2 regions of the Rhodoferax sp. P2_H8_2 genome follow, and region 1 is predicted to be linked to the other one. Evidence: predicted binding sites of a transcription regulator. Region 1 holds the regulator's gene; the other holds the start of a gene.

Evidence for each region. The regulator FliA, encoded in region 1, starts transcription of late flagellar genes. The targets are predictions, from matches to a motif close to CTAAAGTTTNNNNNNNNNNNGCCGNTA.
Region 2: a site for FliA is predicted at 6,724-6,750, ahead of AC1DV6_RS02185 (putative motility protein). Genes of this name have one in related genera too.

The regions. Positions count from the first base shown of each region.
Region 1 is NZ_JBFUFW010000010.1:43,506-58,882, reverse strand. Features, by position in the region: gene AC1DV6_RS16125 (hypothetical protein) at 1-729, shown strand, start outside; gene AC1DV6_RS16120 (RNA polymerase sigma factor FliA) at 729-1,445, shown strand; gene AC1DV6_RS16115 (hypothetical protein) at 1,941-2,324, opposite strand; gene flgM (flagellar biosynthesis anti-sigma factor FlgM) at 2,391-2,717, opposite strand; gene flgA (flagellar basal body P-ring formation chaperone FlgA) at 2,809-3,528, opposite strand; gene flgB (flagellar basal body rod protein FlgB) at 3,729-4,181, shown strand; gene flgC (flagellar basal body rod protein FlgC) at 4,202-4,606, shown strand; gene AC1DV6_RS16090 (flagellar hook assembly protein FlgD) at 4,624-5,295, shown strand; gene flgE (flagellar hook protein FlgE) at 5,329-6,684, shown strand; gene AC1DV6_RS16080 (flagellar basal body rod protein FlgF) at 6,701-7,441, shown strand; gene flgG (flagellar basal-body rod protein FlgG) at 7,463-8,245, shown strand; gene AC1DV6_RS16070 (flagellar basal body L-ring protein FlgH) at 8,321-8,971, shown strand; gene AC1DV6_RS16065 (flagellar basal body P-ring protein FlgI) at 9,038-10,192, shown strand; gene flgJ (flagellar assembly peptidoglycan hydrolase FlgJ) at 10,194-11,111, shown strand; gene flgK (flagellar hook-associated protein FlgK) at 11,207-13,207, shown strand; gene flgL (flagellar hook-associated protein FlgL) at 13,230-14,627, shown strand; gene AC1DV6_RS16045 (aminotransferase-like domain-containing protein) at 14,676-15,377, opposite strand, start outside.
Region 2 is NZ_JBFUFW010000001.1:447,959-463,335, forward strand. Features, by position in the region: gene AC1DV6_RS02150 (peptide ABC transporter substrate-binding protein) at 1-640, shown strand, start outside; gene oppB (oligopeptide ABC transporter permease OppB) at 759-1,679, shown strand; gene AC1DV6_RS02160 (ABC transporter permease) at 1,681-2,586, shown strand; gene AC1DV6_RS02165 (oligopeptide/dipeptide ABC transporter ATP-binding protein) at 2,599-3,615, shown strand; gene oppF (murein tripeptide/oligopeptide ABC transporter ATP binding protein OppF) at 3,608-4,609, shown strand; gene AC1DV6_RS02175 (FKBP-type peptidyl-prolyl cis-trans isomerase) at 4,635-5,087, shown strand; gene AC1DV6_RS02180 (M14 family metallopeptidase) at 5,537-6,676, opposite strand; gene AC1DV6_RS02185 (putative motility protein) at 6,780-6,983, shown strand; gene AC1DV6_RS02190 (M48 family metalloprotease) at 7,075-8,592, opposite strand; gene AC1DV6_RS02195 (sensor domain-containing diguanylate cyclase) at 8,653-9,672, shown strand; gene AC1DV6_RS02200 (LON peptidase substrate-binding domain-containing protein) at 9,707-10,393, shown strand; gene dbpA (ATP-dependent RNA helicase DbpA) at 10,509-11,891, shown strand; gene AC1DV6_RS02210 (hypothetical protein) at 12,049-12,285, shown strand; gene AC1DV6_RS02215 (RidA family protein) at 12,300-12,695, opposite strand; gene AC1DV6_RS02220 (acyl-CoA thioesterase) at 12,692-13,153, opposite strand; gene AC1DV6_RS02225 (ABC transporter ATP-binding protein) at 13,155-13,865, opposite strand; gene AC1DV6_RS02230 (ABC transporter ATP-binding protein) at 13,862-14,617, opposite strand; gene AC1DV6_RS02235 (branched-chain amino acid ABC transporter permease) at 14,610-15,377, opposite strand, start outside.

The DNA.
Region 1 (15,377 bases):
CTCATTGCCATGGTCAGCCATGGTGACGAGCAATCGGACATGCCCGTGCTGTGGAAACTGTGCTCTGCCTATCTGGAGCTGGGTTACTCCATCACGGTACTGGACGCCACCAAGCGGGAAACCCGCTCAGAACCCGGCCTCGCGCGTTTGCTGGAAGATGGCTTTTGGCCCGGCGGACAAAACCGCCCGGAAGCTGCCTGGCAAATCCTGCCTGCGGCGCGGGGTTTGCAAGAACTGCAAACCCGTGCGTCTGGCGTCGGCGCCGCCTGGCCCCAACTGGGTCAATTGTTTGCGGACGACGCGGTGGTACTGGTGTACGCAAAACCTGAGGCGCTCGCGGCTTTGCTGCGCGGCAGCAGCGCCCGTCCGCTGCTTGCGGTATCCTCCAGCAAGAACGCGCTGCTGACCAGTTATCTGGCATTGAAAAGGCTGCTGATGGACGGCGGGGTGGACCCCACCATCGTCAACGTGAGTGGGCTCGGTGGCGCCGATATGGAGAACGCCATGCCCACTTCTGTCGCAGTGAATCTGGCGGAATGCGCCCGCAACTTTCTGGGCTACCAGGTCCGGATGCTGCGGATTGCGCCGCAACAGCAAGGACAAAGGCAGGAATATGATCTGAAGCCATTGGCCTCGCGATTGCTGGAGTCCGGTCTGGCTTTGGGAGCAAAACCGACCAGACCCATGGCAGCGCAGGCACGGATACCGGCATTTGCAGGAACCCATTGATGTACACGGCAAAAGGCCAACTCGACCGCAACGCGCTGATCAAGCAGTACCAGCCCCTGGTACGCCGCTTGGCGCACCACATGATGGCCAAATTGCCAGCCAGTGTGGAAGTGGACGATTTGATTCAGGTAGGCCTGATTGGCCTGTCTGATGCCTTGACCCGGTTCGAAGCTTCGCAAGGCGTACAGTTCGAGACTTTTGCCACCCAACGGATCCGCGGCGCGATGCTGGACGAATTGCGCGACAACGACTGGATGTCGCGCGGCTCGCGCAAGAGTCAAAAAGAAATTGAAGTCGCGATGCGCAAGCTGGAGCACAAGCTCGGCCGCAGCCCCGCTGAATCCGAGATCGCCGCCGAGCTGGGCATGACCCTGCCCGATTACCAGTCGCTGTTGGGCAAAGTACGCGGTACTCAACTGGTTTATCTGGAAGACATGTCACGCGGTGGCGAAGACGACGACACCTTCCTGGACCGCCACGTCGCCGATGCCGATGCCGACCCGCTGAATATGTTGCGTGACCAGCGCCTGCGCCAGGGATTGGTTCAAGCGATCAAAACACTGCCGGAACGTGAGCAGTACATCATGAGCATGTACTACGAGCAGGACATGAACCTGAAAGAAATTGCGAAGGTTCTGGACGTGACCGAGTCACGGGTCTGTCAGCTGCACAGTCAGAGTATTGCGCGGTTGCGGGCGAAGATGCGGTCGCACTGACTCTTCTCTTTCGCCTTTTTAACCCCGCTTTCTTTTTTAACACCCACTCCCCCAACCCCTCGCCCCGTCGGCGAGGGGAGCCTTAACTGCCGATTTGGTGGGTTCACTCCGAATACGGAATTACTCGCGTGGCGCTGCCATCGTTATTTCTCTCAGAGGCGTAAACCAACGGTTGGGGCAGCCTCCAACAGCGCAGGTCGGAGCGTTCTGGCGCGCAGCGCCAGCAGCGAGATACGCACTCCGGAAGATCATGGATTGTTACTGGCCGCTAAGCGGCCAGCAGTGCCGTACTACGTTGCAGGAAGTGACTAGAACCGTAGGTTCATGCAGTGGCGGACCACAAGCAGTGGCAACGCCTCGCACGTAATTCCGCAGTCGGCGCGACGAAACAAAATCGGCTGTTAAAAGCTCCCCTCGCCGACGGGGCGAGGGGTTGGGGGAGTGGGTGTTAAAAAAAGAGTGGGGGAATGAGAAACCCCACGGGAAGCGCAAAACCTAAGCAGCAACCGTCTTCAAAGACCCCGATTGCTTGGGAATAACACCATATTTGGCGTTATCTCCGTTGCCATAAGTAGCCTGTGCCGCTACCGGAACCAGGGTTGCCAAAGCCTGATCCGCATGGGCACTGCGGCGATACAAGGCATCCCGCAGCACAGGCATCAACGCAAGCAGTTCCTGCATGCGCTTTAGCAAAGCCGGGCTCATTCGAGCCAGTGTTCCACCGTTATTCAGAAATGCCTGCAGATCGACCGCAAGTTGCTGCAGGGCCGCTGCCTCTTGATTGAGACTCTCAGGGTTACCCTCAGACAGGGCCAGGGAAATGGCGCGAAAACGCGTTTCCACGCGCTCCCAATAGGGATCGAGTGCGAGTTCAGACATGGGGAGTCTCCTGCAGCAGATGGAGGCGGTGGAGCGGGATGAGGGCTCCGAAATGACAAGCCGCGCTTAACCTTGCGCGCGGTTGAGCAGTTCCTGTGCGTTGGCCAGCAGCTTGTCGGCAATAGCTTCGGGGTTGACCTGGTAGGTACCCTCCTGGATGGCCAAGCGAATGCTGTCCACCTTTTGCATGTCCACATCGGCGTCGCTGTCGGTTTTCTCCAGGTCGCGGGCCAGGGTGGAAACGGTCACTGCCACACCCGCCGAGCGCATACTCTTGTTCGCGCTGGAATTGGCGACAACGGACGCACTGCCCTGCTGCCCCGATTTCTGGGTGGCGGCATTGACAGCCTGCGTTACCGGGCTGGGTATTTCTGTGGGTTGACCGATTTTCATTTTTGACTCCAAAACCACGATAAGCGCAGCTTCGTACGATTGCTATCGACCCAATCATGGCGGACTTTAGAACTTTTTGCATCTGGGGTGATCAAAGTTCAATTTTTACTGTACGAATATCCAGTACCATTCCAGAAGTCACGCGACCGCTCTCCATGCGGACTCGGGCTTGCTGCCCGACCACACCGGCTGACAGGGCCTGCGCCTCGGACGTCACCATAAACCCGACGCCCTGCGCAACCACCCGCACCGCCGCACCGGCCTGGAACACCTGGGCAGGCTTGGTCATTCCCTGGCGCAGGGTCTGGCCCGTCTGCAAGCTGCGGGTTGCGATCTGGCCTAACCATTCGGATTGCGTCCGGACCACCGGCACGGTGTCTTCGGCCCAATCCACTTCGGCCTCGACCAGATCACTCACTTTCACCACGCTGCCTAGGGCCACCGGGTTGCGTACCACCCACGCGTTGCCCACGGCTTTGACGCTGACGGGTACCGTGACGCTCCAGCGCGAAATGCCGTCCACGCAGCGCAGACCCACCCGGCTCTTGCCCCACAGGCGCGAACCGACTGGCAAAAATGGCTCCACATGGCCACAAGGTGCCAGCTTGAGTCGCGCATCCAGCGTACCCATTTGCACATCCATCTTCAGGCCGGACTCGGCCGCCTCACGCGCCACGCCGTCTTGCACCCAGCGCGCCGCAATCTCTTCATAGGAAGGGCCATTAGGCGCGGTCTGTGCGACTGCCCCGCCCACCAAGCACAAACCTGTCAGCGCCAGCGTCGCAATTTTGGGGAAAACGGGATGCCACATGCCAATGCCTGTCAGAAGGACAGCTCCGGGTAAAGAAGACAGTCCAACTATAGGTAGCAGCCCTCAAGCAAACCGGCGCAATTGCGGGACAAACACCCCTCAATTCACCGGCTAAAAAATTCAAGTTTTTCCCATAATCGTTTCACGCCGATGCACCAGCGTCTGCTGTGTGATCAAAGCCTCCTTCAAAGGTGACCCTGATGTTTGCAAACCTGACCAATGCCCTGGACTTTCAAGCCAAAGCACTGGTCCTGCGCGCCGAACGCCAACGCGTAATCGCCAGCAACATCGCCAACGCCGACACGCCAGGCTACTCCGGGCGCGACTTCAATTTCAAAGAGGCCATGGCCCAGGCCACTGGCACCAGCAACCTGAGCATCCCCATGCAAACCGCACCCAGCGGAAGCAACTTTCAGTTGACCCAGGGCATGACAGACAACCGCCACATCCCGCTGGCCGCCAAGACTGGCCAAAGCGCCGAAGGCGGCGGCCTCGGTTACACCGCGCAAAGCCAACCCGCCATGGACGCCAACAGTGTGGACATGGACCGCGAGCGCGCCAATTTTGTCGACAACTCGGTGCGCTATGAAGCCACCCTACGGTTTATTAACGGCTCCTCGCGCACGATCTTGAGCGCGATTCAGGGCCAGTAGGCTGACAGAGGATTCACACCATGTCCATGTTCTCCATCTTCAATGTGTCCGGCAGCGCGATCAGCTCGCAGTCGCAACGACTCAACGTGGTGGCCAGCAACCTGGCCAACGCCGATGCGGTGGCTGGCCCAGACGGCCAAGCCTACAAAAGCCGCCAGGTCGTGTTCGAGACCGTGCCCATGGGCACCGACGCGTCGTCCGGCGTCAAGGTCTCCAAGATTCTGGAAAGCAATGAGCCGATGAAACGGGTGCACAACCCCACGCATCCCTCTGCCGATGCCGATGGCTATGTCACGCAATCCAATGTGAACCCGGTGGAAGAGATGGTCAACATGATCTCCGCCTCGCGTTCCTACCAAAACAATGTGGAAGTCATGAACACGGCCAAGACGCTGCTGCTCAAGACTCTGCAAATGGGCCAATAGGCCCCGGGAGCTGAACCATGCTGACCAGTAACGTCAACCCTAACGCCTCCAGTAACGCCAATGCGGCGCTGTACACCAGTGGGGCTACGACCAAGACCTCGACCACCGATGCCGCCGCACAGCAGGACCGGTTCCTGAAGCTGCTGGTTGCGCAGTTGAACAACCAGGATCCGATGAATCCTATGGACAACGCGCAGATGACCAGCCAGATGGCGCAGATCAATACGGTTACGGGCATCCAGCAGGTCAATGAAGCCATCAAGTCCATGGCAACACAGTTCTCCGCTATGCAGGTGCTGCAAGGCGCGTCGATGATTGGCCGCGAGGTACTGACCGAAGGCAATCTGCTGGCCGTCAAGAACGGCGTTGGCCAGGGTGCCGTCGATCTGGCCGGCAAGGCCGACAAGGTCACGATCACGGTGATGAGCCCAGGCGGCCAGACGCTAGGCACCATCAATCTGGGGCCACAAGAAGCCGGCCGTCTCAGCTTCGACTGGGATGCCAGCACCTACACCGGAACCGGCAGCCCGATCTTCAAGGCCGTCGCCACGCTGGGTACGGCCAGCGTCAGCAGCACCACACTGACACGCGGCACCATCGAATCCGTGGGCACGGACAGCACCGGCATGACGCTCACGCTCAAGGGCCTGGGCACCATTGGCTACAGCGACGTCAAGTCCATTCTCTAATCCCCATCCGAACGACACACAGGAGCACACAGCATGAGCTTTCAAACAGGACTTTCCGGGCTGAATGTTTCCAGCAAGAGCCTGGACGTCATTGGCAACAACATTGCGAATGCAAACACCGTTGGCTTCAAGTCCTCGCGCCACGAATTTGCCGATCTGGTGTCATCGTCCCTGGGATCCGGCGGCAGCGGCGGCGCGGGTATTGGTGCCGCCACGGCAACCATCTCGCAGCAGTTCACGCAAGGCAATATCAACATCACCGGAAACAGCCTGGACGTGGCCATCAACGGCGGTGGCTTCTTCCAGATTACCAAGACCGATGGCACCGCTGCTTACACCCGCGATGGACAGTTCAAGCTGGACAAGGACGGCAACATCATCACCAACACGGGTTCATTCCTGATGGGCTATCCGACCGACCTGAATGGTGTGCCCACCAGTATCACGCCACAAAAGATGAGCATCCCCACGGGCGCGCCCATCCCGGCCAGCCAGACCACCAGCATCACGGCGGAACTCAATCTGGATGCACGTGCCAAATTTGCCGCGACACAGATCCCACCCACGCCTATCGGCACCTATGGCACGGCCATCACCAACTATGACTCGCAAGGTGTGGCCATCCCCTTGAACGTCTATTTCGGACGCCTCGATCCGGCCGCTCCGGCGCCATTGGGCGGAGGCGCCGCAACGCCACCGAGCGTGGTCGGTCCTCCAGCCATGGACCTGTGGGCGATCTACGACAAGGCCGTCGATCCGTTGAATCTTCCCAGCAGCGAACCCTTGCCAATCGGCTACATGGCATTCGACGCCACAGGCAAATTGGCCGGGGTCTACGACGCCACAGGGGCGCCGACCGATACGACCGCCGCCGCCTCTGGCAACGTCCCGGGCTTTGGCAACCTGGAAATCACGCTCACGCCGGCGGCACCCAGCATCGTTCCAGCGTTCTCCCCGATACTGGATCTGAGCAAGGTCAGTCAATTTGGTACCGCATTCAACGTGTCCAACCTGACGCAGGACGGCTATACCGCAGGCGACCTGACCGGTGTGAGCATTGAGCCCACGGGTGTCATCACCACACGCTATTCCAACGGCCAAACACAATCAAAGGGCCAGTTGTCGCTGGCCGATTTCCGCAACGTACAGGGACTCGCGCCCATAGGCGCTGGCGAGTATCTGGAAACCTTCGCCTCGGGCCAGCCTGTGCAGGGCTCTCCGGGCGTGGGCAAGTTTGGCGAGCTGCGCGCCGGTGCAACCGAAGAGTCGAATGTGGACCTGACCGCCGAGCTGGTCAACATGATGACCGCACAGCGCAACTACCAGGCCAACGCCCAAACCATCAAGACGCAGGATCAGGTAATGCAGACCCTGGTCAATCTGCGTTAATTAATTCGAGACCGCCATGGACCGCATCATTTACACCGCGATGACCGGGGCCAACGCCGCGGCCAACCGGCAGGCAGTGTTGTCCAACAACCTGGCCAACACATCGACCAACGGCTTTCGCGCCGAACTGGCCACCTACCGTGCGGTGCCCTTGCGCGGCGACGGTGCCACCACGCGCGTGTTCGCGCTGGAGTCCACTGCCGGTTATCTGGACAAACCCGGCCCGGCGATGCGCACCGACCGCAATCTGGACGCCATGACTACCGGCAACAGCTGGTTTGCGGTGCAGGGCATCAATGGCGAAGAGGCCTATACCCGGAACGGCCATTTTGAAGTGGCAACCGACGGCACACTGGTCACCGGCAACGGTCTGCCCGTGCTGTCCAACGGCGGCGCCCCGATCACCGTGCCACAAGGTGCCACCCTGTCCATCGGCAAGGACGGCACCATCAGTGCCAAGGTCGGCACACAACCCGCCAACAACATTGGCCGCCTGAAAATGGTCACCGCCAACGTGGATGACAAGATTCGGCGCGGTGACGATGGCCTGTTCCACCCGGTGTCGGGTGACCCGCTGCCCAATGACGAGACCGCGCAGTTGCAGGTCGGCGTACTGGAAGGCTCCAACGTCAACGCGATTGAAACCATGGTGGGAATGATCCAGACCGCGCGCCAATTCGAAACACAAATGCGGCTGTTGCAGACCGCCGAATCCAATGACCGCTCGGCGGGCCAGCTACTGGGCCTGCAAGGCTAATCAAGCAAGAGGTAACGCACCATGATCAACTCCCTGTGGATCTCCAAGACCGGCATGGAAGCCCAGCAAATGCAGCTGGACGTCATCTCCAATAACCTGGCCAACGTCTCGACCAACGGCTTCAAGAAATCACACGCGGTGTTTGAAGACCTGATGTACCAGAACCTGCGCCAGGTCGGCTCCGCCACCAACGAACAGGCGAATCTGCCGACCGGTCTGCAAGTGGGTCTGGGTGTGCGCACCGTGGCCACCAGCCGCAATTTTTCGCAGGGCAATCTGCAGCAGTCCAATAACAACCTGGACATCGCCGTCCAAGGCAATGGCTTCTTCCAGATCACGATGCCCGATGGCACAACGGGCTATACCCGCGATGGCGCATTCCAGCTCGACAACGCAGGCCGCATGGTGACCTCCGGTGGTTTGCTGCTGTCCGGTGGCATCACCGTGCCTGCCAACGCCACCAGCCTCACGGTCTCGCAGGATGGCGCCGTCGCCGCCACGATTCCGGGCAATGTCTCGCCACAAAACATCGGCACCATCACCACCGCCAGCTTCATCAACCCGGCGGGTTTGGAGCCCAAGGGCCAGAACATCTACGCAGAAAGCGCCGCCTCCGGCCAACCCACCGTGGGCACACCCAGCCAGAACGGTCTGGGCCCACTGATGCAAGGCTTTGTGGAAACATCCAACGTCAATGTGGTGCAGGAGTTGGTGACCATGATCCAGACCCAGCGCGCCTACGAAATGAACTCCAAGGCGATCCAGACCTCGGACCAGATGCTGCAGAAGCTGGGCCAGCTCTAAGGAATTGCTATGAAAAACGTAGCTGCTTACGCACGTTCCATAAGGGTTTCAGGCATTTTTGCCTTGAATATTCTGATGGGACTGGCACTCACGGGCTGCGAAACCCTGCCGCAAAAGACCGTGGTGGACTTTGCCGAGCCGCGTGTCGCCCCTGTTGCGGCCATCCCTGTGGCGCCACCCAAAGCAAGCAACGGAAGCCTGTACCAGACCGCCAGCTACCGCCCGGCGTTTGAAGACCGGCGTGCCCGCCTTGTCGGCGACACGGTCACGATCCAGATCATTGAAAGTTTGACGGCCAGCCAGGTATCTTCATCAACGGCCAACCGGGATACCAGCATCAGCTCGGCGATCTCGGCATTGCCGCTGCAAACTGCGGCGGGTCTGGGCAAGTTTGATATTGGTGCCAGCAGCAAAAATGATTTCTCCGGCAAGGGCGGCACGCAAAGCGCCAACACCTTCGCGGGCACCATTACCGCAACCGTCGTCGACGTCTTGCCCAACGGCAATTTGATCGTCACTGGCGAAAAACAAATTGGCGTGAACCACAACGTCGATGTGCTGCGCTTCTCCGGCACCGTCGATCCACGCCTGCTGCAACCGGGCAGCGTGATCGCATCCACCCAGGTGGCCAATGTGCGGGTCGAATCCCGTGGTCGCGGCCCGCAGGGCGAAGCGCAGACAGTTGGCTGGCTATCCCGGTTCTTTTTGAGCTTTCACCCCTTCTAAAGTTCCTCAGAATGGTGCCGAGGGGTAACCGATCCACCCGGATCGCCCCACCAGCCCATTCTGACCATGAACCACCCGTCCTCCATCGCACGCAGCGCCCCATTCCGGGCCCTGACACTGCTGATTTTGGCCATTTTTTTGGCATTGGGGCTGGCACCTTTTGGCCAGGCACAAGCCGGTCGCATCAAGGAAGTAGCGTCGATTGAAGGCGTGCGCAGCAATCAACTGACCGGCTTCGGTTTGGTCGTCGGGCTGGATGGCACGGGCGACCAAACCACCCAGATGCCGTACACCAGCCAGGGCCTGGCCAACTACATGCAGCAACTGGGCGTCACGCTTACCGCCGCGTCGCTGACCCAATTGCAAATGAAGAACGTGGCCGCCGTATTGGTCACGACCCAATTGCCCGCATTCGCACGGCCCGGCCAGTTGCTGGACATCAATGTGTCTTCGCTGGGCAATGCGAAATCGCTGAAGGGCGGCACGCTGATCGCCACGCCCTTGAAGGGCGCCGATGGCGAGGTCTACGCGTTGGCGCAAGGCAATCTGATCGTCGCTGGTGCCGGCGCTTCCGCAGGTGGCAGCAAGGTCACCGTCAACCATTTGAGCGTAGGCCGCATTCCGGATGGCGCGCAGGTCGAACGCGCGGTGCCCACCTCGCTGCAAGACGGCCCCACCATCAGCTTGAGCCTCAATGCCTCCGACTTCCAGGCCGCGCGCAAAGTGGCGCAGGCGATCAACAAACGGTTTGGTGCTGGCGTTGCGCAGGCATTGGATGGACGCACCGTACAAGTCCAGGCGCCTGCCGTACCCAACGACCGCATCAGTTTCATTGCAGAGATGGAAGAGCTGCCCGTTGAGTCTTCGGTCGCATCGGCCCGCGTGATCATCAACTCCCGCACCGGCTCCATTGTGTTGAACCAGGCGGTCACGCTAGGCCCCTGCGCTATTGCACACGGCAACTTGTCCATCAGCATCTCGTCCACACCTGTCGTGAGTCAGCCCGCACCGTTTTCGCAAGGCCAGACGGTCGTCAGCGAGAAGGCCAATATTGAAATCAAGCAAGAGCCGGGCAAGCTGATCCAGATTCCTGCGGCAGCCCAATTGGCCGATGTGGTCAAGGCGTTGAACTCGTTGGGCGCAACGCCGCAAGACCTGCTGGCGATTTTGCAAGCCATCAAGTCGGCGGGTGCACTGAATGCCGAGCTGGAGGTGATCTGAAATGTCTCTGGCACCCTTGAATATGCAAAATGGCAACGCGATGTTGCCCATGCTGCAGAGCAGCCAGGGTTTGGCCGCGGACTCGCAAAGCCTGGCATCGCTCAAGCTCAGCGCAGGGGGCTCCAGCAGCCCGGAAGCCATCAAGGAAACGGCGAAACAATTCGAGTCGCTGTTCATGCGCGAGCTGATCAAGAGCATGCGCGAGGCAGGCCCCAAGTCCGGCATGCTGGACAGCCCTGGCGGCGATCTGGCCACCGATCTGCTGGACCAGCAACTGTCAGTCGCGATGTCAGGCCAGGCCGGTGGCTTTTCCGATGTGATTGCGCTGCAACTGACACGCCAGATGGGGCAAGCCAAAGCCGATGCCGCGAAGGCAGCGAGCGCAACCACAAGCGACAGCAGCGCAGCAGTCGCCAAGACCCCACGCAAGGCCTCTGCGCCCACGGCACAGCAAGCCAGTTTTGTCCGCCAGCACGGCCACATCGCCAGCCAGATCGAAAAAACCAGCGGCATTCCGGCGGGCATCATGCTGGGCCAGGCGGGGCATGAGACCGGCTGGGGCAAGTTTCAAATCAAGAACAAGGACGGTACCAGTGCCAACAACCTGTTTGGCATCAAGGCCGGCGCCAGCTGGACCGGCAAGGTGGCCGAAGTCACCACCACCGAATACGTCAACGGTGTGGCGCAAAAAAAGATCGCCAAGTTTCGCGCCTACGACTCCCCTGCAGATTCCTTCAAGGACTACGCACGCATGATCAATGAGAGCCCGCGCTATGCCAAGGCGCGCGCGCAAACGGCATCGGTCAAAGACTACGCCATGGGTCTGCAAAAGGCAGGCTACGCCACCGACCCCGAGTACGCGGCCAAGCTGAGCCGCGCCATCAACACCACGCTGCAATTGCGCCGCGTGCAGGTCTAACCGGGAAGAAACTATGCTCCCCCACGTTCACATTCGTTCACTGCCCCCCAAGGGGGCGCATGCCACCCTAGAGGCGGCTCGTCGGGAGGCATGACATGGGCATCATGAACATCGGCGTGCAGGCACTGCAGGCCAATCAGATGGCGCTGACAACGGCGGGCAACAACATTGCCAATGTCAACACTGTCGGCTATTCGCGCCAGAAAGTGATTCTGGAAACCGTGCCGGGTCAGTTCACTGGCGGCGGCTACATCGGCAAAGGCGTTGCTGTCCAGACCATACAGCGCAACTACAGCGAGTTTCTGACGCGCCAAGCCAATATTGCAGGCGCCACCAGCGCCTCCGACACCACCCGCTCCAACTACCTGAAGCAGTTGGGCGACATCTTCCAGGGCGGCACCACCGGCCTGGGCGCATCGATCAACGACATGCTGAACGCGTTCTCAGACGTGGCCAGTGCACCGACCGATTTGACGGCCCGCACCGTCGTGTTGACCCGTGTGGACGAGACGGCCCGGCGCATGCGCGCAGCCTCGCAAAGCCTGGACGATCTGCAAAATGGCATCACCCAATCGTTGAAAGAGAAAGTCAATTCGATCAACACGCTGGCCACCAACATCGCGCAAGTCAACGAACAGATTTCGCGTTCACAAGGCAATGGCCAGCCGCCGAACGATTTGCTGGACCACCGTGACGAGCTGATTCGCCAGCTCAATCTGCTGGTGCAGACCACCACCATCCCGGCCGACGACGGCACGCTCACTGTGTTTATCGGTGGCAGCCAGTCATTGGTGCTTGGGATCGATGTGGCCCAACTGTCCATTGTCAAGGACGACTTTGGCGACCCACTGCAAAGCAAGCTGGCGATCACCCGCAATGGCCAAACCGTGGCGATGGATGAAAACGTATTGGGCGGTGGCGAAGTTCCGGGCCTGCTGCGTTTTCAGAACAGTGACCTGGTGGAAGGCCGCAATCTGCTGGGACGACTCACCCTGGGTGTCACCGCCGCGATGAACGACCAGCACAAGTTGGGGCTGGATCTGGACGGCAACATAGGCACCAACATCTTCACACCCACCACCTTTGGCTCTGCCAACGTGATGGTGCCGATCCCGCCAGCCAAACTCAACACGGGCACCAGCAGCATCACACTGGCCATCAGTGACACGACCAAATTCCAGGCTTCGGATTACGAGCTGAACTTCACGTCCACCACGGGTGGCACGATCACACGGCGTTCGGATGGCATCGTTACCGCTTTCGATTTCGGTACCGGCCTGCCTGCGGCCGATCCGACGTTGCCGGTGGTGGGCACCGTCGTCGTCGACGGCATTGCGATCACGGAAGCGGCTCCCGGTTCAGCTGCGGCGGGTGACCGTGTTCTGGTCAAACCGTTTTCCACATCGGCCAGCAGTATTGCGCGCGAGTTTGCATCGCCGCGCGCGCTGGCTGTCAGTAGCCCTGTGGCGGCCACTTTGAACACCAGCAACCAGGGCACGCTGGCAGTTGGCGGCATCGTTGCCAAAACCCTGGCCACCACCGCTGCGGCCCCACTGGACAATTTCAGCATCAACTTCTCGGTTGTCGCAGGCGTCACCACCTACGATATTGTCAACACCACTACCGCCACCACGGTAGTCACCGGCGCACCCTTTGTATCGGGCCAGCCGATTGACTACCCCAACCCCGCGATCGCTGGCACACCTGGCTTCACGCTGACGCTGTCGGGCCTGCCCGCCAACACGGACAGCGTCACCGTCAAACAAAACGCCTATGCCTCGCTGAGCGGCGGCAACGCCACAGCGATGATGAACCTGCGCGATGTTGCGATGTTTGACGGCGCCGCGATGACCGATGGCTACGCCGGCCTGATTTCGCAGATCGGTATCCGGGCGCAAAGCGCCAACTATTCGGCCACGGTGTCCGGCTCCATCGCCACCAACTCTGAAAAAGACCGCGCCGGCATCTCCGGCGTCAATCTGGACGAAGAGGCTGCCAAGCTATTGCAGTACCAGCAGGCCTACCAGGCCTCTGCCAAAATGATCCAGATCGCACAGCAGATTTTTGATACCCTGATTCAGGGCTTGGGCCGCTAGGCGCCAGCAGAAGGAGTAGCGCATGTCCGTCACCGCATTCACCCGCCTTGGCACCGCCAATACCTACGACAACAGCCTGCGCAACCTGCAAGAGCGCCAGACCAATCTGGCCAACCTGCAGGAAAACCTCACCTCCGGCAAACGCATCACATCGGCATCCGACGACCCGACCGGTGCCGCCCAGGCCGAACGCGCATTGAACCGCCTGGCCCGCATCGCCACCGACCAGCGTGCACTGGAAGCCCAACGCAATTCGATTGCCGCAGCAGAAGGCACCCTCGGGGATATCACCGATGCATTGCAGTCCTTCCGCGAACTGGTGGTCAGCGCCGGTAACGGCACCCATACGGCGGCGGAGCGCACCACCATTGCCGGCCAGCTCAGCGGACTGCGCGATCGCATCCTGAGCCTGGCGAACACCAAGGACAGCAACGGCATGCCGCTGTTCGCGGCGCTGGGCAGCGCGCTGACACCATTTGTCGGGCCGCAATCGCAAGCACCTGACTACAGCTTTAACGGCTTGCCGGGACAGTCTTCTACTGGTCCCTACGCCATACCTTTTACGCTGGATGGCGAGAGCGCCTTCATGAACCTGCCTGCGCGCGACGGCGTGTTCAATGTCACGGTGACCAATCCGACGGCCGGCCTGATTCCCGCCGACCGCAGCCTGATCACCGACAACGTGGCGATCACCAACGGTGCAACTGTGTCCAGCACGGCCGCCCTGGTCACCGCGTACAACGCAACGCTGCCACCTGGCTCACCGCAGGAAGACTACCCCACCTACACCATCTCGTTCACCGGGCTGGACGCGACCACCGTGCCTGGCACCACGACGGTGACCTACGACATCATTGAAACGCCGCCCGTCACCACCGGGGTCAACCCCTTGGTCAGCGCGGGTTCAGCGTCTTACAAAACCGGCGGCCCTGCGCAAATCCCCATCACCGGCATTCCCGGCCTGTCGTTCAACATCAACGGCACACCGCCCGCGGGCGATCAGGTTCCCGGCGCCACGACCACCGTGGTTGGCAGCCCTGCCGTCGGAGACATCGTCACCGTGACGCCCAAGCGCAGCGTGTTCAGCATGCTCGACACCGCCATCACCGACCTTGGCAAGGCGTCCAACGCCAACGCCGCGACGCAGGCGGTTTCGCAGACACTGCACAACATCGACATCAGCATGGCGCGCGTGTCGGCGATACGCGGTCAGGCCGGTGATCTGCTGGGCCGGGCCGATCGCATTACCGATACGAACAGCAAGCGCAACATCGAGCAGGAAGGCAACCGCTCGCGCGCAGAAGATATCGACATGATCAAGGGCATCTCCGACTTCCAGAACATGCAGACCGGCTATTCCGCCGCGCTACAGTCTTACGCGTCTGTGCAAAAACTCTCTTTGTTCAATTTCATCAGTTGATGTTGCCCCCACGCTCCGCCGCTGCGCGGGTCGATGCCCCCCTGGGGGCTAATTTTTCTTGGGGCGGCCCGGCGAAAAATTGCCGTTTGCGCCGAGTTGCTCATCGCGCAAGCGCGCGAAAGTTTTCCAAAAGGCTGCGTCCTGCGTACTCGCAAAGTTGATGCGCATCAGGCTGCTGGGCGTGCGCAGTGCGTGGAACAGCGCACCGGGCGCCAGCAGGTAGCCCTCATCCAGCATGCGCTGCGAGAGCAGGTCGGTATCGACACCCGTTTCTACCCAGCCAAACAATCCCACCGGCTCGGCCGCGAACGTGCAGCCGTGGTTCAGCGCCAGCTTCACGCTGCGCGCGCGGGCGGCGTCCAGCCGCGTGCGGATGCGCTCGGCATGGCGGCGCAGCTGGCCCTGCTCTATGCACCAGGCTAGCGCTTTCTCCAGTAGTGCAGGTGTGGTGAGTGTGGACAGCAGCTTGGTATCGAGCAGGCGCTCCACCAGATCCGGCGGCGCAGCGAGATAACCGACGCGCCAGTTGGGCGCGAGTATCTTGGCGAAGCCGCCGACATAGATAGTGCGTTGCAAACCATCGAGTGCACACAGACGGGTGGCGTGCTCCGGCGCGAAGTGGCTGTAGGTGTCGTCCTCGACGACATGGAAGTTGTGCTGGTTCGCGAGTTGCAGGATGCGGTGAGCGCTCGAAGGGCTTAGGCAAAAGCCGGTCGGGTTGTGGAACACGCTGACGCTGACAAAGAGCTT
Region 2 (15,377 bases), on a different contig from region 1:
CGACAAGGTCACTGCCGATGGCCAAGTGCCAGCGTACGGCGTGATCGTCAAGGGACTGTTTGGCGGCAATGTCACCCGCTACGACTGGGCCGACTGGTCCATGGCCAAGAAAATCGCCGAAGCCAAGAAGCTGCTCTCCGACGCTGGCGTGAAGCCCGGCACCAAGGTCAAGCTGACCTACAACACCAGCGAATACCACAAGAAGATGGCGATCTATGCCGCATCCGAGTGGAAGACCAAGCTGGGCCTGGACACCGAACTGGAAAACCTGGAATTCAAGGTACTGATCAAGAAGCGCCATGACGCCGACTACCAGATCGCCCGCCATGGCTGGGTTGCCGATTACAACGACGTGACCACCTTCCTCGCACTGATCCAGTGCGACAACGATGCCAACGACAACAAGAACTGCAACCGCAAGGGCGAAGCCCTGATCGACCAGGCCAACAATGCCAAGGATGTGGCCAAGCGCACCGAGCTGATGACCCAGGCCGCCAAGCTGATCATGGATGACTACCCCATGATCCCGCTGGTGCAGTACACGCTGCCGCGCCTGCTGAAGTCCTATGTCGGCGGCTACTACGAGTCCAACCCGATGGACCGTTTCCGCAGCAAGGACATGTACATCATCAAGCACTAAGCCTGACTAAAACCTAGTCCAGGCTGGCTGCTTCCCGCAAACAGGCCGTGCAATTCCAACCGGATTGCCCGGCCTTGTTCTGCAGCCTTGTCTTGCCGCTTTTTTAACGGAGCCCAATATGTGGTCCTACACCATACGCCGTATCCTCGCCACCATACCGACGGTACTGGCGGTCATCACGATTTGCTATTTCATGCTGCACGCCACGCCGGGCGGCCCGTTCGACACCGAACGCAAGGTCTCGGCCGCGGTGCTGGCCAACCTGGAGGCCAAGTACCACCTGGACTTGCCGCCCTGGCAGCAGTACCTGTATTACCTCAACAGCCTGGCCCATGGCGACCTGGGCGCCTCTTTCCGCTACGCCGACTGGTCCGTCAATGACTTGGTGGCCGATGCCTTGCCCGTGTCGTTGCTGATTGGCGGCGTCTCCATGCTGATTTCCATCGTGGTAGGTGTTGCATTGGGGATTGTCGCGGCGCTCAAACAAAACAGCCACTTTGACCACGCGGTGATGTTGATCGCCAACATCGGCAGCGCATTTCCGTCCTTTGTGATCGGCCCGGTGCTGGTGCTGGTGTTTGCCATCTGGTTGCCCTGGCTGCCCTCGGGCGGCTGGAACGACTTTGACACCAAATACATGATCATGCCGATCGCGCTGCTCACCTTCATCAACGTCTCGACCATCGGTCGTGTGATGCGCGGCAGCCTGATCGAAGTGCTGAGCTCCAACTTCATTCGTACCGCCAAGGCAAAAGGCCTGCCGCTGCGCACCGTGGTGCTGCGCCATGCGATGCGCCCTGCGCTGTTGCCTGTGGTATCGGTATTGGGCCCACTGGCGATTTCTTCCATCACCGCGGCGGTGGTGACCGAGTCGTGGTTCCAGTTGCCCGGCCTAGGCCGTCTGATCGTCAACGGTGCCTCCAATCGCGACTACACGCTGGTGTTGGGCCTGGTGATTCTGGTCACCATCGTGGCCGTCACGCTCAATTTGCTGGTGGACCTGGCCTACGCCGTGCTCGACCCCAAGATCCGGTATTGATATGAACACCAAACAAGCTACTCTGAGCCAGGGCGCCGCCCTGGCCGCCGCGCCAGTCAAGGGCCGCAGCCCCTGGCTGGATGCACGCATCCGCTTCATGCGCAACCGCGCTGCGGTCGCCAGCATGGTGATCCTGACGTTGATCACACTGGCCTGCATTTTTGGCCCGCTGGTGTTGCCGCATTCCTATGAAGACACAGACTTCGAACTGATGGGCATTGCGCCCACCTGGGCCTCCTGGCATCTGTTCGGCACCGACGAACTGGGCCGCGACCTGCTGGTGCGCACGCTGATTGGCGGGCGCGTCTCGCTGATGGTCGGACTCTTGGCAACGCTGGTGTCGGTCGCACTGGGCATCGTCTGGGGCGCGACTGCGGGCTTCATGGGAGGCAAGATCGACGCCTTCCTGATGCGCGTGGTCGACATGCTGTACGCCGTTCCTTACTTGCTGATCGCCATCCTGATGGTGACCATCCTGGGTCGCGATTTCTATCTGGTGGTGCTGACCATTTCCGCGTTCTCGTGGATGGATATGGCGCGCGTGGTGCGCGGCCAAACGCTGTCGATCAAGTCCAAGGAGTACGTGGAAGCTGCGCGTGCGATTGGTGTCCCTACCTGGCGCATCATCTTCCAGCACGTGGTTCCCAACTTGCTGGGCATTGTGGTGATCTACACCTCGATCACGCTGCCTGGCGTGATCCTGACCGAGTCCGTGCTGTCCTTCTTGGGCCTGGGCGTGCAAGAGCCCAACACCAGCTGGGGCGTGTTGATCCACGACGGTGCCGCCGTGATGGCCGCAACGCCCTGGATGATCCTCTTCCCTTGTGCCGCTCTGTCGATTGCGCTGTACTGCTTCAACTTCATCGGCGAGGGCATGCGCGATGCGCTGGACCCCAAAGACCGTTAAGACTGGCCCGCCATGAACACAACCAACAAACTTCTTCAGGTCAAGGACCTGAACGTGCAATTCCAGACCAACGATGGTCCGGTCTTTGCCGTCAACAATCTGAACTTCTCGCTGGGCCGCGGTGAAACGCTGGGCATCGTCGGCGAGTCCGGCTCCGGCAAATCGCAAACTGTGCTGGCGCTGATGGGCCTCTTGGCAAAGAACGGCAAGGCCACCGGCCAGGTGCTGTACCAGGGCCAGGACCTGCTCTCCATGAAAGCGGCCGATCTCAACAAGATCCGTGGCAACCGCATGGCGATGATCTTTCAGGACCCGATGACGTCGCTGAACCCGTACCTGACGGTAGAGCGCCAGATGACGGAAGTACTGGAGCTGCACAAGGGCATGAGCCGCGCAGAAGCGCGCGTGCAGGCTGTGCGCCTGCTCGATGCCGTAAAGATCCCAGACGCGAAGAACCGCGTCGGCATGTACCCGCACGAATTTTCCGGCGGCATGCGCCAGCGCGTGATGATTGCGATGGCGCTCCTGTGCGAACCCGAAGTGCTGATCGCTGACGAACCCACCACGGCATTGGACGTGACCGTGCAGGCGCAAATTCTGGCGCTATTGCGCGATCTGCAGCGTGACTTTGGCACCGCGATTGTGATGATCACGCACGACCTGGGCGTTGTCGCCGGCCTGTGCGATGAAGTGATGGTGCTGTACGGCGGACGTGTGATGGAGCAAGGCAACGCGCAGCACATCTTCCACGACGCCTCGCACCCCTACACACTGGGCTTGCTCAATGCGATTCCGCGCATGGACGCCGACGACCAGGACTTGATCGCTATTCCCGGCGCCCCGCCCAACATGGCGCGCATGCCCAAGGGCTGCCCGTTCAGCGAGCGCTGCACGCTGGCCGATACCCACTGCGCCGAAGACATGCCGGCGCTGAAAACCATACAGGGCGAACGCATGAGTCTGCGCGCCTGCCACAAGGAAGTTGCATTCGTGAAAGAACGTATTGCCAAGGGAGCCGTCCATGGCTGATACACCCAACACAACGCGTACGCCCATCCTCTCGGTGCGCGACCTCAAAGTGCACTTTGCGATCAAGGACCCCAAAGGCTGGCCCTGGACGCCAACCCGCGCGCTGAAAGCCGTCGACGGCATTTCGTTTGACCTCTATGCCGGCGAAACACTGGGCGTGGTCGGTGAATCCGGTTGCGGCAAATCCACACTGGCCCGCGCCGTGCTGAACCTGAACCCGACCACCGCAGGCAGCATCCGCTGGATGGGCCAGGAAATGGTCGGCGCCAGCGACGCGCAATGGCTGTCGGTGCGCAAAGACATCCAGATGATCTTCCAGGATCCGCTGGCGTGTCTGAACCCGCGCATGACCGTGGCGCAAATCATTGGTGAGCCGCTGCGCACGCATCACCCGGAAATGTCTTCGGAAGACGTGATGCAAAAGGTCCGCGCGATCATGGCCCGCGTGGGCCTGACCGACCAACAGATCAACCGCTACCCGCACGAGTTTTCTGGTGGCCAGTGCCAGCGCATAGGTATCGCCCGCGCGCTGATTCTGGAGCCCAAGCTGATCGTCTGCGACGAGCCAGTATCGGCGTTGGACGTATCCATCCAGGCGCAGATCATCAACCTGCTCAAAGAGCTGCAACAAGAGATGGGCCTGGCCCTGATCTTCATTGCGCATGATCTGGCGGTGGTCAAACACATCAGCCACCGCATCATGGTGATGTACTTGGGCCATGCGATGGAACTGGCACAAAAGAGTGCGCTGTATGCCGCGCCGCGCCACCCCTATACACAAGCCCTGTTGTCCGCGATCCCGATTCCCAACCCGGAACTGGAGCGCAACAAGAAGGTGCAATTGCTGAGCGGTGACTTGCCGTCGCCGTTGAATCCACCCACGGGCTGCGTGTTCCGCACCCGTTGCCCCAAGGCGCAAGACGATTGCGCTGGCGTGATTCCGCCACTGCACTCAGAAGGCCCAGCCACCGAAGTCGCCTGCATCCACGTCTGATTCAGGCTTGAACCCCGAAAACGCCATGCTGAAAACACTACGTACCCTGGCTACCGGCGCAACGCTGGCTGTGCTGGCCAGCTCCGCCTTTGCACAAAACGCGGTGCTGGACGCCGCAGCCAAAGAACCCGGCGCGGAAGTCACTGCCTCCGGCATCGTCTACCGCTCCATCGTGGAAGGCACAGGCCCCAGCCCCAGCGCGCTGGACCGCGTGCGCGTGCATTACCGCGGTACATTTCCTGATGGCAAGGAGTTCGACAGCTCCTACGCGCGCAACGAACCCGCCGACTTCCCGCTAAGGCGCGTCATCAAGTGCTGGACCACGGGCCTGCAACGGATGAAGGTCGGCGGCAAAGCCAAGCTGACCTGCCCGTCTGCGACCGCTTATGGCGAAAAGGGTGTTGGCGACGGTGAGATTCCGCCGAATGCGACGCTGGTGTTTGACGTTGAGTTGATTGCGATCAACCCGGTTCGTTAGTTTTTTTCCCTGCGGGGCGACTTGGTTTGGCCCTGCGGGCGGCTCCCCCACTATCCCCCCGCCCTTTCTACCCCCGCGGGGTAGAAAGGGAGCCTTAACAGCCGATTTTGTTTCTTCGCGCCGGCTACGGAATTACTGGCGATACGCTGCCACTGCTGTTTCACTCGAAGAGTAGTGCATCGCCGGTCGTAGTCGCCGAAGGCGCAACGACCCGCCGCCGGCTCCGGCTTTCAGCCGTTCACTAGAACCGCAGCGATCACCAATGCAGGCACAGAGTGGTGGCGGCAACCTCACTGCAGTAATTCCGTTTTACGGCGCGACAAAATCAAATCGGCTGTTCAAGCGCCTTTGCTTTGGTGACTTTTATTTGGCAAGACAAATGAAAGTTACTCGCCCGCCGGGGCGAGACCCGGCAAGCATCCGAACCAAAAAAAGAACTACAAGAAGAGTCAGAGCACAGCAAGCAAAGGCTGCAACACACTAGCCCCCAACCGCTTCGACCGCTCGCCATTCCACCCAACGTTAGCGTCGGGCAAATTGGCGTTGTCCTTGAACGGCATTTCAATCGTGAACGCCAAACACTCGAAATGCTTGGCAATCCAGTTGGTGGCGAGCGTTGGGTTCGCTTTGCCGCGCTCCGTCAGGCCGTAGTTGTGTTCGTCCTGAAAATCCGGGCAACCATCCAGCCAGGCATTCTTGAACATCACCTCCAGCTCCGCTTGGCGGGGTGAGTAATTTTCGTTGCCCTCTGAGCCCACGACAAAGTTGTACGGCAGTCCTTCGTCGCCATGCGCGTCCAAACACAGGTCCACGCCCACTTGCATCATTTTCTGCCGCACCCAGAACACCTCGGGTGAACGCTCCACAGTGGGCTCAAGCCACTCCCGATTCAAATTGGCGCCCACGGCATTGGTGCGCAGGTTGCCCAGCACCGCGCCGTCCGGGTTCATGTGCGGAACCACATGGAACACGCAGCGCTCCAGCAGCGCGCGACTGACCGAGTCGTCTGCATCCAGCAGCCGCTCCAAAAAGCCTTCGACAAACCATTCAGCCATGGTCTCGCCCGGGTGCTGGCGCGCAATCAGCCAGACCTTCTTTTTCTGCTCATCCGGCGTGGCGCTGTCACCATGCGTGATACGCAGCATCGTCATATCACGTCCCTGCACCGTGCTGCCCAGCCGCTCCAGCGTCACATGCGGCGAAGCGGCGGCGGAGCCAATCAGGTCGAGATGCTGCTCCCAGGAATAGGGCTCGAAGTACGCGAAGTAAATGCAATTTATTTCGGGCGTTACGCGCGCCGTCATCACTTTGCCGTCGTACTGCGTATCGACGCGAAACCAGTGCTGCCGGTCATGGCTCGCCACCACGCGGTAGCCCTTCCAGCCTTCCGGGTAGGCGCATGCCCCAGCGTTCAGAAACTTCAACGTCACCGGCAAGCCCGCCGCGCCATGCAAGGCGAAGTGGAACCACTGTGCAAACTCGGCCGCCGTGTCCTTGCGGATATTGAGTTCGATGTTGCGGTGGTCCTGCAGACTCACGACCTCAATGGCACCGGAGTCAAACTGGGTGGAAATGTGGAGTGTGGTCATGGTTTGAGTCGCAAAGTACGGGGTGGCAGAGTCATTGTAGGAGCGCCCTCAACTTCTACGCAAAACAGTCGATATTGCAGAGAAGCACCCAATCGCAACACCCGTGAACATCGCCAACACCCCTTCCGTTCAGGCTGCCACCTCGGCCACCCAAGGCGCCAGCGCGGACCTCCTGAACCTGATGGTGCTGCGCAAAGCACTGGACATGCAGGCCGTGTCGGCAGCCACCTTGTTGCAAACCCTGCCCGCGGCGCCCGCCCTGGCTACCAGCGGAAACCTGGGCACCCGGCTCAACGCCTTCGCTTGAGTTGACCCGCTGCCCCTCGGGCAGAATTCACCATCAAATTGGCCTCTAGAGCGCATAGAACGTGCGTGAGCAGCTACCCAAATAATGGCGGCTAGAGCGTCTCTACCACCTTCACCAATTGCCCCGCCTTGGGCTCGCCGCCAGCGTAATTGCCGTTGATCAGGCGCAACTGCTGCTGCGCGTTGGCCAGCGGGGAATTTTTTGCCAGCTCGGCAAATCCGCCCTTGGGGTATGCCACCGTCTTGATGACCCAGGGCTTGGCGGCGGCACGGTCCTGCGCGGTCAGCGCACGGAAGCTGCCTTCGATTTCACGCAGGCTGCTGCTTGCGCGCTGCATGGCCTGGCCGTCCTTGGCATTGGGTTGCAGCAAATAGGTGGCGTTTCCCGGGCCGCTGATCACCGTCGCCTGCACGGCTACCTGCTGGCCCTGGGCGTTCTGACGCTGGCCGGTAAAACGTGTGGCCTGGAGGCCATTGACCTGCGTGGCTTCGGTATTGCCCTGGGTGGGCTTGAACACATTGCGCAGAATCTCCGCGTGGCTTTTGCCCGCAGCAGGAGGCACTGGGCGCAGCACCATCGCCGCGTCGCGTGCAGCGTTCACCAACATGAGCTGCTCGCTGCCATTGACCACCTGCCAGCCCGTGGGCGCCGTCAGCGCAAAGCCCAGCGCCGCGTGATAGAAATTGCGACCGCGCACCAGGCCCTGATCCGGACTGTCACCAAACTCCACGCCCGCAATCGCCTTGAGGTAGCGGGCGCGACCTTCGTCGTCGTAGCTGCCTTTGTACTGGCTCGCTAGCGTGGTAATGTTCTGCAGGCGCTGGTCGTTGCTGGGGTGCGAAGCCAGCCAGTCTCCTCCGCTGGGCGCAGCACGCCCTTCGGCCTTGGCCTGATCGGCCGCAAAGCGCTCCTGGTTTTTCAGCACGGTGATGACATCCACCATGTTGTGCGGATCGTAGTGGCTGCGCGAAAGGTATTCGGCACCCAATTGGTCTGCCTGCAGCTCCTGCTCGCGGCCGTACGATGCAATAAAGCCCGCCGCCACCGTTTGCGACAAATCACCGGCCACTTGGCCCGCACCCGAATAGCCCTGACTTTCCAGCAATACGCCCAGCACGCTGGCTGCAAACACGCCGATACCTGCCTTCTGCTGGCTGGTCGCTCGCTGCGCACCGTGGCGCGCGGTGACGTGGCCGATCTCGTGACCGATCACGCCCGCCAGATCGGCCTCGCTCTCCATATAGGCCATGATGCCGCGCGTCACGTACACATAGCCGCCGGGCAGCGCGAAGGCATTGATCTCCGGGCTATCCAGCACCGTGAAATGCCATTGCAGGTTGCTTCGGTGCGATTGCGCCGCCAGCTTCTGCCCCAGCGTGTTGACATAGGCCTGTAGCGCATCGTTCTTGTAGACGCCGTATTGCTGCAGCACCTGCTGGTGGCCCTTGGCCCCCTCGGCAATCTCGGCCTCTTCGCTCATGGCGCTGCGCTCGGACTCGCCGGTGACCGGGTTGACCACGGTGGTGCCACAGCCTGCGAGCAGGAGGACCAGGAAAGCGAGTCTGGTGATTTTTTGCATCATGGTGGACGGATACTTACGGAAACACATTTTAGGGATGTGAAAGGGTATGCTTTGTGGAAAGCACCGTCGTTGGAGACATCACCGTTTATGGACACATTACTCGCGCGCTTGAGCCAATCCGTATCCTCGGCCCGCACAGTCGAAGAATTGACACGGCCCCTGCTGGAGCTGCTGGAAGCGACCACTGGCATGGAGTCCACCTACCTGACCACGGTGGACCTGGACCGCGGGCTGCAACATGTGCTCTACGCGCGCAATACGCAGGCGCTGCAAATCCCCGAGGGCATAGACGTACCGTGGCAAGACACCTTGTGCAAGCGGGCGTTAGACGAAGACTTGCAATACACCGATGACGTTCAAGGCCACTGGGCCGGCAGCGCGGGTGCGCAGATGGGGATTCACACCTATGCCAGCGTGCCCGTACACACGGAAGACGGCGCTCTGTACGGCACGCTGTGCGCAGCCAGCGCATCCAAAAAACCAATGCCCGACAACGCCAGCGACGTGCTGGGTCTGTTTGCCAGGCTGATTGGGCAGAGCGTGCAGCGCGAGGCCCTGCTGGCGCAATTGCAAAAGGCCAACTCCGACCTCCATGCCCACGCCTCTACTGACGCACTGACCGGCTTGCCCAACCGACGCGCACTGATGGCGGCGCTCGAGCGCGCCTTTGCACAGGCGCGCCGCGAAAGCAAGACCGTGCTGGTGGGGTTTCTGGATCTGGATGGCTTCAAGGCCATCAACGACACGCATGGCCATGAGACCGGGGACGAATTTCTCACCGCGATGGCACGCCAGATTTCTGGCGCTCTGCGCGGCGAGGACATTCTGGCGCGCCTGGGTGGAGACGAATTCGTGTTGATCGGCCCCGGCCCCGCAGTGGTCGATGCCACGGAGGCGGCCGCCCAGGCCTTTGCCCAACGCGCCAGCCGTTCGACCATCGCAAAGTTGGTTTTGCGCAAGCAAACGATTGACTACGCAGGTGCCAGCGTGGGCGTTGTGGCCATAGACCCGAGCTCAACGAATGCCGAAGAAGCTCTGAAACTGGCAGACAAAGCCATGTACGAAGTCAAGCGCGAACGCCGTGCCGCTGCGCCAGCGCGGACCTAGCCAAAGTATTTCCCGCTTGGCTACGATGGACACCATGCCAGTGCCACTGCAACTCAAATCGCTCCCGCTGTTTCCACTGGGGACGGTCCTGTATCCAGACGGCCTGCTGCCTTTGCGCATCTTCGAAGTCCGCTACCTGGACATGATTGGCAAGTGCCACAAGAACGAAACGCCCTTTGGCGTAGTCGCATTGACCAAAGGCTCGGAAGTGCGGCAGATCAATGCAGACGCTGGCGCGCGCAGCACGTCAGAAGGTTTGCCCTCGGGAGACGCCTTCGCAGATGAAGCCTTCAACGATGTCGGCACGCTGGCCACCATCACAGCGCTGTCACGGCCACAAGCGGGCTTGATCATGGCGCAGTGCCTGGGCACACAACGCATTCGCATCACACGGCGCGAAAAACTCAAACATGGCTTGTGGGTCGCGGATGTCGACTTGCTGGCCCCAGACACGCCCGTTGACATTCCGCCAGACCTGCAAACCACGGCCAGGGGCCTGGGACAGATCATCCACAACTTGCAAACACAGGGCGTTGAGCGCGATCAACTACCGTTTGGCAGCCCCTATCGACTGGACGACTGCGGCTGGGTTGCAAACCGCTGGTGCGAACTACTGCAATTGCCGCTCGAACTCAAACAGCGGCTGATGGCGCTGGAGAACCCGCTGGTTCGGCTGGAGCTGGTGCGCGACATTCTGGACAAGACGGGCATTGCGCCCTAAAAAACAAGAAAAACGCCCTCTAGAGCGCATAAAACATGCGTAAGCAGCTACTAAAATAATAGCAACTAGAGCGGCAAGCCAACCATTTCCAGCCCCTGAGCCCGATAATCGGGGCATGACTTCTTTCTCTACCCTCCCCCTCTCTCCCGCCATGCTGGCCAACCTGGAGCAGTTGGGGTACGCCACGATGACGCCCATACAGGCATCCAGCCTGCCAGTGGCTCTCGCTGGCAAAGACTTGATTGCCCAGGCCAAGACCGGCAGCGGCAAGACCGCCGCCTTTGCGTTGGCACTTCTCGCCAAGCTGAATCCGCGCTGGTTTGCGGTGCAATCGCTGGTGTTGTGCCCTACGCGCGAGCTGGCCGATCAAGTGACGGTCGAGATTCGCCGCCTGGCGCGCGCCGAAGAAAACATCAAGGTCGTCACCGTGTGTGGCGGCGTGCCGGTGCGCGGTCAGCGGGCCTCGCTGGAGAATGGCGCGCACATCGTGGTGGGTACGCCGGGCCGCGTGATGGACCTGCTGGAGCGCGAGTACCTGAACCTGGAAGGGCTGAACACGCTGGTGCTGGACGAAGCGGACCGCATGCTGGACATGGGTTTCTTTGACGACATTGCCACCGTGGTCAAACAGGCGCCCAAAGAGCGCCAAACGCTGCTGTTCTCGGCGACCTACCCCGAAGGCATAGAGAAACTGGCCAAGCAGTTCATGCGCGACCCGCAGCAGATCAAGATCGCCGCGCCCAAGGCCGAGAACACGATTGAGCAGCGCTTCTACGAAGTGGATCGCGCCAACCGGCTGGAGACGGTGGCTCTGCTGCTGAACCACTTCCGCCCGATCAGCACGATTGCGTTTTGCAACACCCGCGCGCAGTGCAACGATCTGGTCGCGCTATTGCAAGCCCAAGGCTTTAGCGCGCAGGTGCTGCATGGCGACCTGGAGCAGCGCGAACGCGACCAGGTGCTGGCGCAGTTTGCCAACCGCAGTTGCTCGGTATTGGTAGCCACCGACGTGGCATCGCGCGGGCTGGACATCACGCAGCTTGAAGCCGTGATCAATGTGGACATCACGCCCGACCCCGAAGTGCACGTGCACCGCATTGGCCGCACGGGACGCGCGGGCGAGTCCGGTCTGGCACTGAGCCTGGCGTCGATGAACGAGATGGGTTCGGTCGGCAAAATCGAGCAATACCAGAACGCACCGTCTGTGTGGTTCAAACGCGAAGAGCTGACGCCCCAAGGCACTGGTCGCCTGCTGCCACCGATGGTGACGCTGCAGATTCTGGGCGGTCGCAAGGAAAAGATTCGCCCAGGCGACGTGCTGGGCGCGCTGACCAGCACCGAAGGCGGTGTGGCCTACACCCGCGAGCAGATTGGCAAGATTCAGGTGACCGAGTTCTGCACCTTTGTGGCCGTGGAGCGCAGCGTGGCGCAGGCGGCTTGCGAGAAGCTGAACTTTGGCAAGGTCAAGGGCAAGAGCGTCAGGGTACGCCTGATGTGAACGGATTTCAGCGGCGGAGCGTGGGGGCCACGTGCTTGTAGGAATTCTTCCTACACGCGTTCCAGCGCGATGCTGACTCCAGTTTCTGGGGTGCGTGGCTACAGTTGGTTCAAGCGCCAAAGTGCCCTCTGGTGCTGGCCCCAACTGGAGAACCGCCATGAAAGACACGTCCCTTGCACTCAACCCCTTCAGCCTGATGATGGAGCCGGAGCTGGTATTGCAAACCATGGAGCGCTCGCAGCAGCTGCGCGGCCTGCGCCGCCACAAACTGCGCCCGCTGGACAAGCCGCTGATTCCGTACACCAAAGAAGCCCTGGCCCAACGCGCCGCCTACGACGCCGCGATTGATGCTGAAGACTTTGAAGACGTGGCGGACGCTTACCTTTTGAACTGAACGGCTGGTTTTCCCTAGTCTGGGATCACCGCCGTCACTTCAATCTCCACTTTGGCGCGGTCCTCGATCAGCGCACTCACCTGTACCGCCGTCATCGCTGCATTGAAGCTGCCGATGAGCTCGCGAAATGCTTTGCCGATTTCCGGATAGGCCGCAACGTACTCGCGTTTGTCCAGCACATACCAGGTCATCCGGGTAATGTGTTCCGGCTTGGCCCCCGCTTCACGCAGCACCTCCACCACATTGGTCAGCGCCTGGCGCACCTGGCCTGCAAGGTCATCGGTATGGAAAACGCATTGGGCATCCCAGCCGATCATGCCGGCCACAAACACCATCTGACCCCGCGCCATCACACCATTGGAATAGCCACGGGGACGAGCCCAATGAGAAGGTTGCAGAACTTGGGTCATGTGGTTTCTCCTGAAAGGGTTTGCCAGCGCGCGATGCCTTGCACGATATCCGGCGGTATGGAAATGGAGCCGTCGTGCTCCAAAGAGGTCGTGACGATCACGGCCTGCGCAGTCCAGCGCAGCGTGTCGTCCCGCCCGGTACATTGCACCGCCAACGTCAAGGAACGCTTGCCCTGGCGTGCAAGGCGCAAGTGCAGCGCAATGGTTTCGCCCATGCGGCTGGGCGCCTTGAAGTCACATTGCAACGAAGCCATCGGCAATCCGATCTTGCGCGCACCCAAAAGCGTTGCGTAGTCCACCTGCAGAGCTTGTGTGAACCAGTCTTCGACAAGGCCGTTGAACATCACGAAATACTGCGGGTAGAACACCATGCCTGCCGGGTCGCAATCGGAAAAGCGCACCAGCCGTTGCACGGTGAATACGGCTTGCGCTGTCGTGTCGTTGGGCGGGTCTTGCATCTCAGACTCCGATGTAGCGATGCCAGACATCCGGCCGGGCCGCAAGCTCTGGCGAGTCGCCCTTCCAGACGACAGCGCCGCGTTCGATGATGGTGTGGCGGTCCGCGAGTCCAACCAGACGTTGCACGTACTTGTCGATCACCAGAATGCTTTGCCCGGCCGCTTTGAGCGTGGCCAGGCAACGCCAGATGTCTTCGCGAATCAGCGGGGCCAGGCCCTCGGTGGCTTCATCCAGGATCAACAGATGCGGGTTGGTCATTAGCGCGCGGCCGATCGCCAGCATCTGCTGCTCGCCACCCGAGAGCTGGTTGCCCATATTGCGCGCACGCTCCTTAAGCCGCGGGAACAGGTGGTACACGCGCTCCAGCGTCCAGGGTTCTTTGCTCTGGCAGCGGTTAGCCGCAAACGCGACCAGGTTCTCTTGCACGGACAGCGTCGCAAAAATCATGCGCCCCTCTGGCACCACGGCCATACCCATGCGCGCAATGCGGTCCGCGCTCAGGCCTTCAATGCGCTCGCCCAAAAAGCGGATGCTGCCGCCTGTCGCTGGGGTCAGTCCCAGAATGGAGCGCACGGTCGTGGTCTTGCCCATGCCATTGCGGCCCAGCAGCGTGGCGACTTCGCCCGCACACATCGAAAAGCCCACGCCAAACAAAATCTGGCTGCTGCCGTAGGCGGTCTGCAGGTTTTCAATTTCCAGCAACTCGCTCATGCATGCACCTCATCACCCAGGTAGGCCTGTTTAACCTCTGGGTTGTTCCTGATGTCTTCGGCGGTACCTGTGGCAATCACTTTGCCAAACACCAGCGTGGAGATGCGGTCGGCCAAGCGGAACACCGCGTCCATGTCATGCTCAACCAGCAGGATCGTGACTTCGCCACGCAAGCCTTGCAACAGCGTGACCATGTTTTCGGATTCGTCCGGCCCCATACCGGCCATGGGCTCGTCCAGCAACAGCAGTTGCGGCTTCAATGCCAACGCCAGCCCCAGCTCCAGCTGCCGCTGCTGGCCGTGCGACAGTGCGCCCGACAACGTATGCAGCTTGGCACCCAAGCCAATGCGGTCGGCCACGGCAGCGGCCTCGGCATAACGCGCCGACTCGCTGCGTGCCGCTTGCCAGAAGCGCATGCTGCTTCCGTTACGCGCTTGCACAGACAGCGCAATGTTGTCCAGCACTGAAAGTTTTTTGAAAATACTGGTGATCTGGTACGAGCGCACCAGCCCGCGCAACGCACGCTGGTGCATGGGCACATGCGTGACGTTCTGGCCCTTGAAATGCACAGACCCTTCGTCGGGCTGCAGCGCACCGGAAATCTGATGGATCAGCGTGGTCTTACCCGCACCGTTGGGGCCAATCAGCGCATGGATGCTGCCACGCTCCACGCTCAGGCTGGCCTGGTTGGTGGCAACCAGGCCGCCAAAGCGTTTGACCAGTTGGTCGATATGCAAAAGGACTTCAGCCATGGGCCGCCCCCGCTTTCTTGCGCGTCAGCAGGCTGATCAACCCGTTCGGCGCAACCAGCACCACCAACAGCAAAACGGCACCCAGGCCCAGCTGCCAGTGGATGGTGTAGTGGCTCAGCAGCTCTTCGAGCAACAGGAAGAAAACCGCGCCGACCAGCCCGCCATAGAGATAACCCACGCCACCCAGGATGACCATGATCATCAGCATGCCGGACTGGCTCCACTGCATCAGCGACGGGCTGACAAAGCCGCCCAGGTTGGCCATCAGCGCACCGGCCAGACCGGCCAGCGCACCGGCCAGCGTGAACGCGACCAGCTTGAAGCGGTAGACCGGAAAGCCGATCGCCGTCATGCGCACTTCGTTCTCGCGAATGGCTTGCAAAGTATGGCCAAAACGCGCATTGAGCAGACGCGCCACACCCACGATGGCGCACACCACCAGCCCCAGCGTCAGGTAATAGAAGTCGCGATCGACCGACAGGTCCACGCCGGAAGTCAAGGTGGATCGCGTTGCCATGGTCAGGCCGTCATCTCCGCCATAGGCCTTCAAAGACACCACCAGGAAATACAGCATCTGCGCAAAGGCCAGCGTGATCATGATGAAGTACACGCCTTGTGTGCGCAGGCTGACCGCGCCAATCAGCAGCGCGAAAAGCCCGCTGATGACCATCGCCAGCGGCCAGGCGATCCAGGCGCTCGCCACGCCTTCCTGCATCGCAATAGCGACCGTGTACGCGCCCAGCCCGATGAACGCCGCATG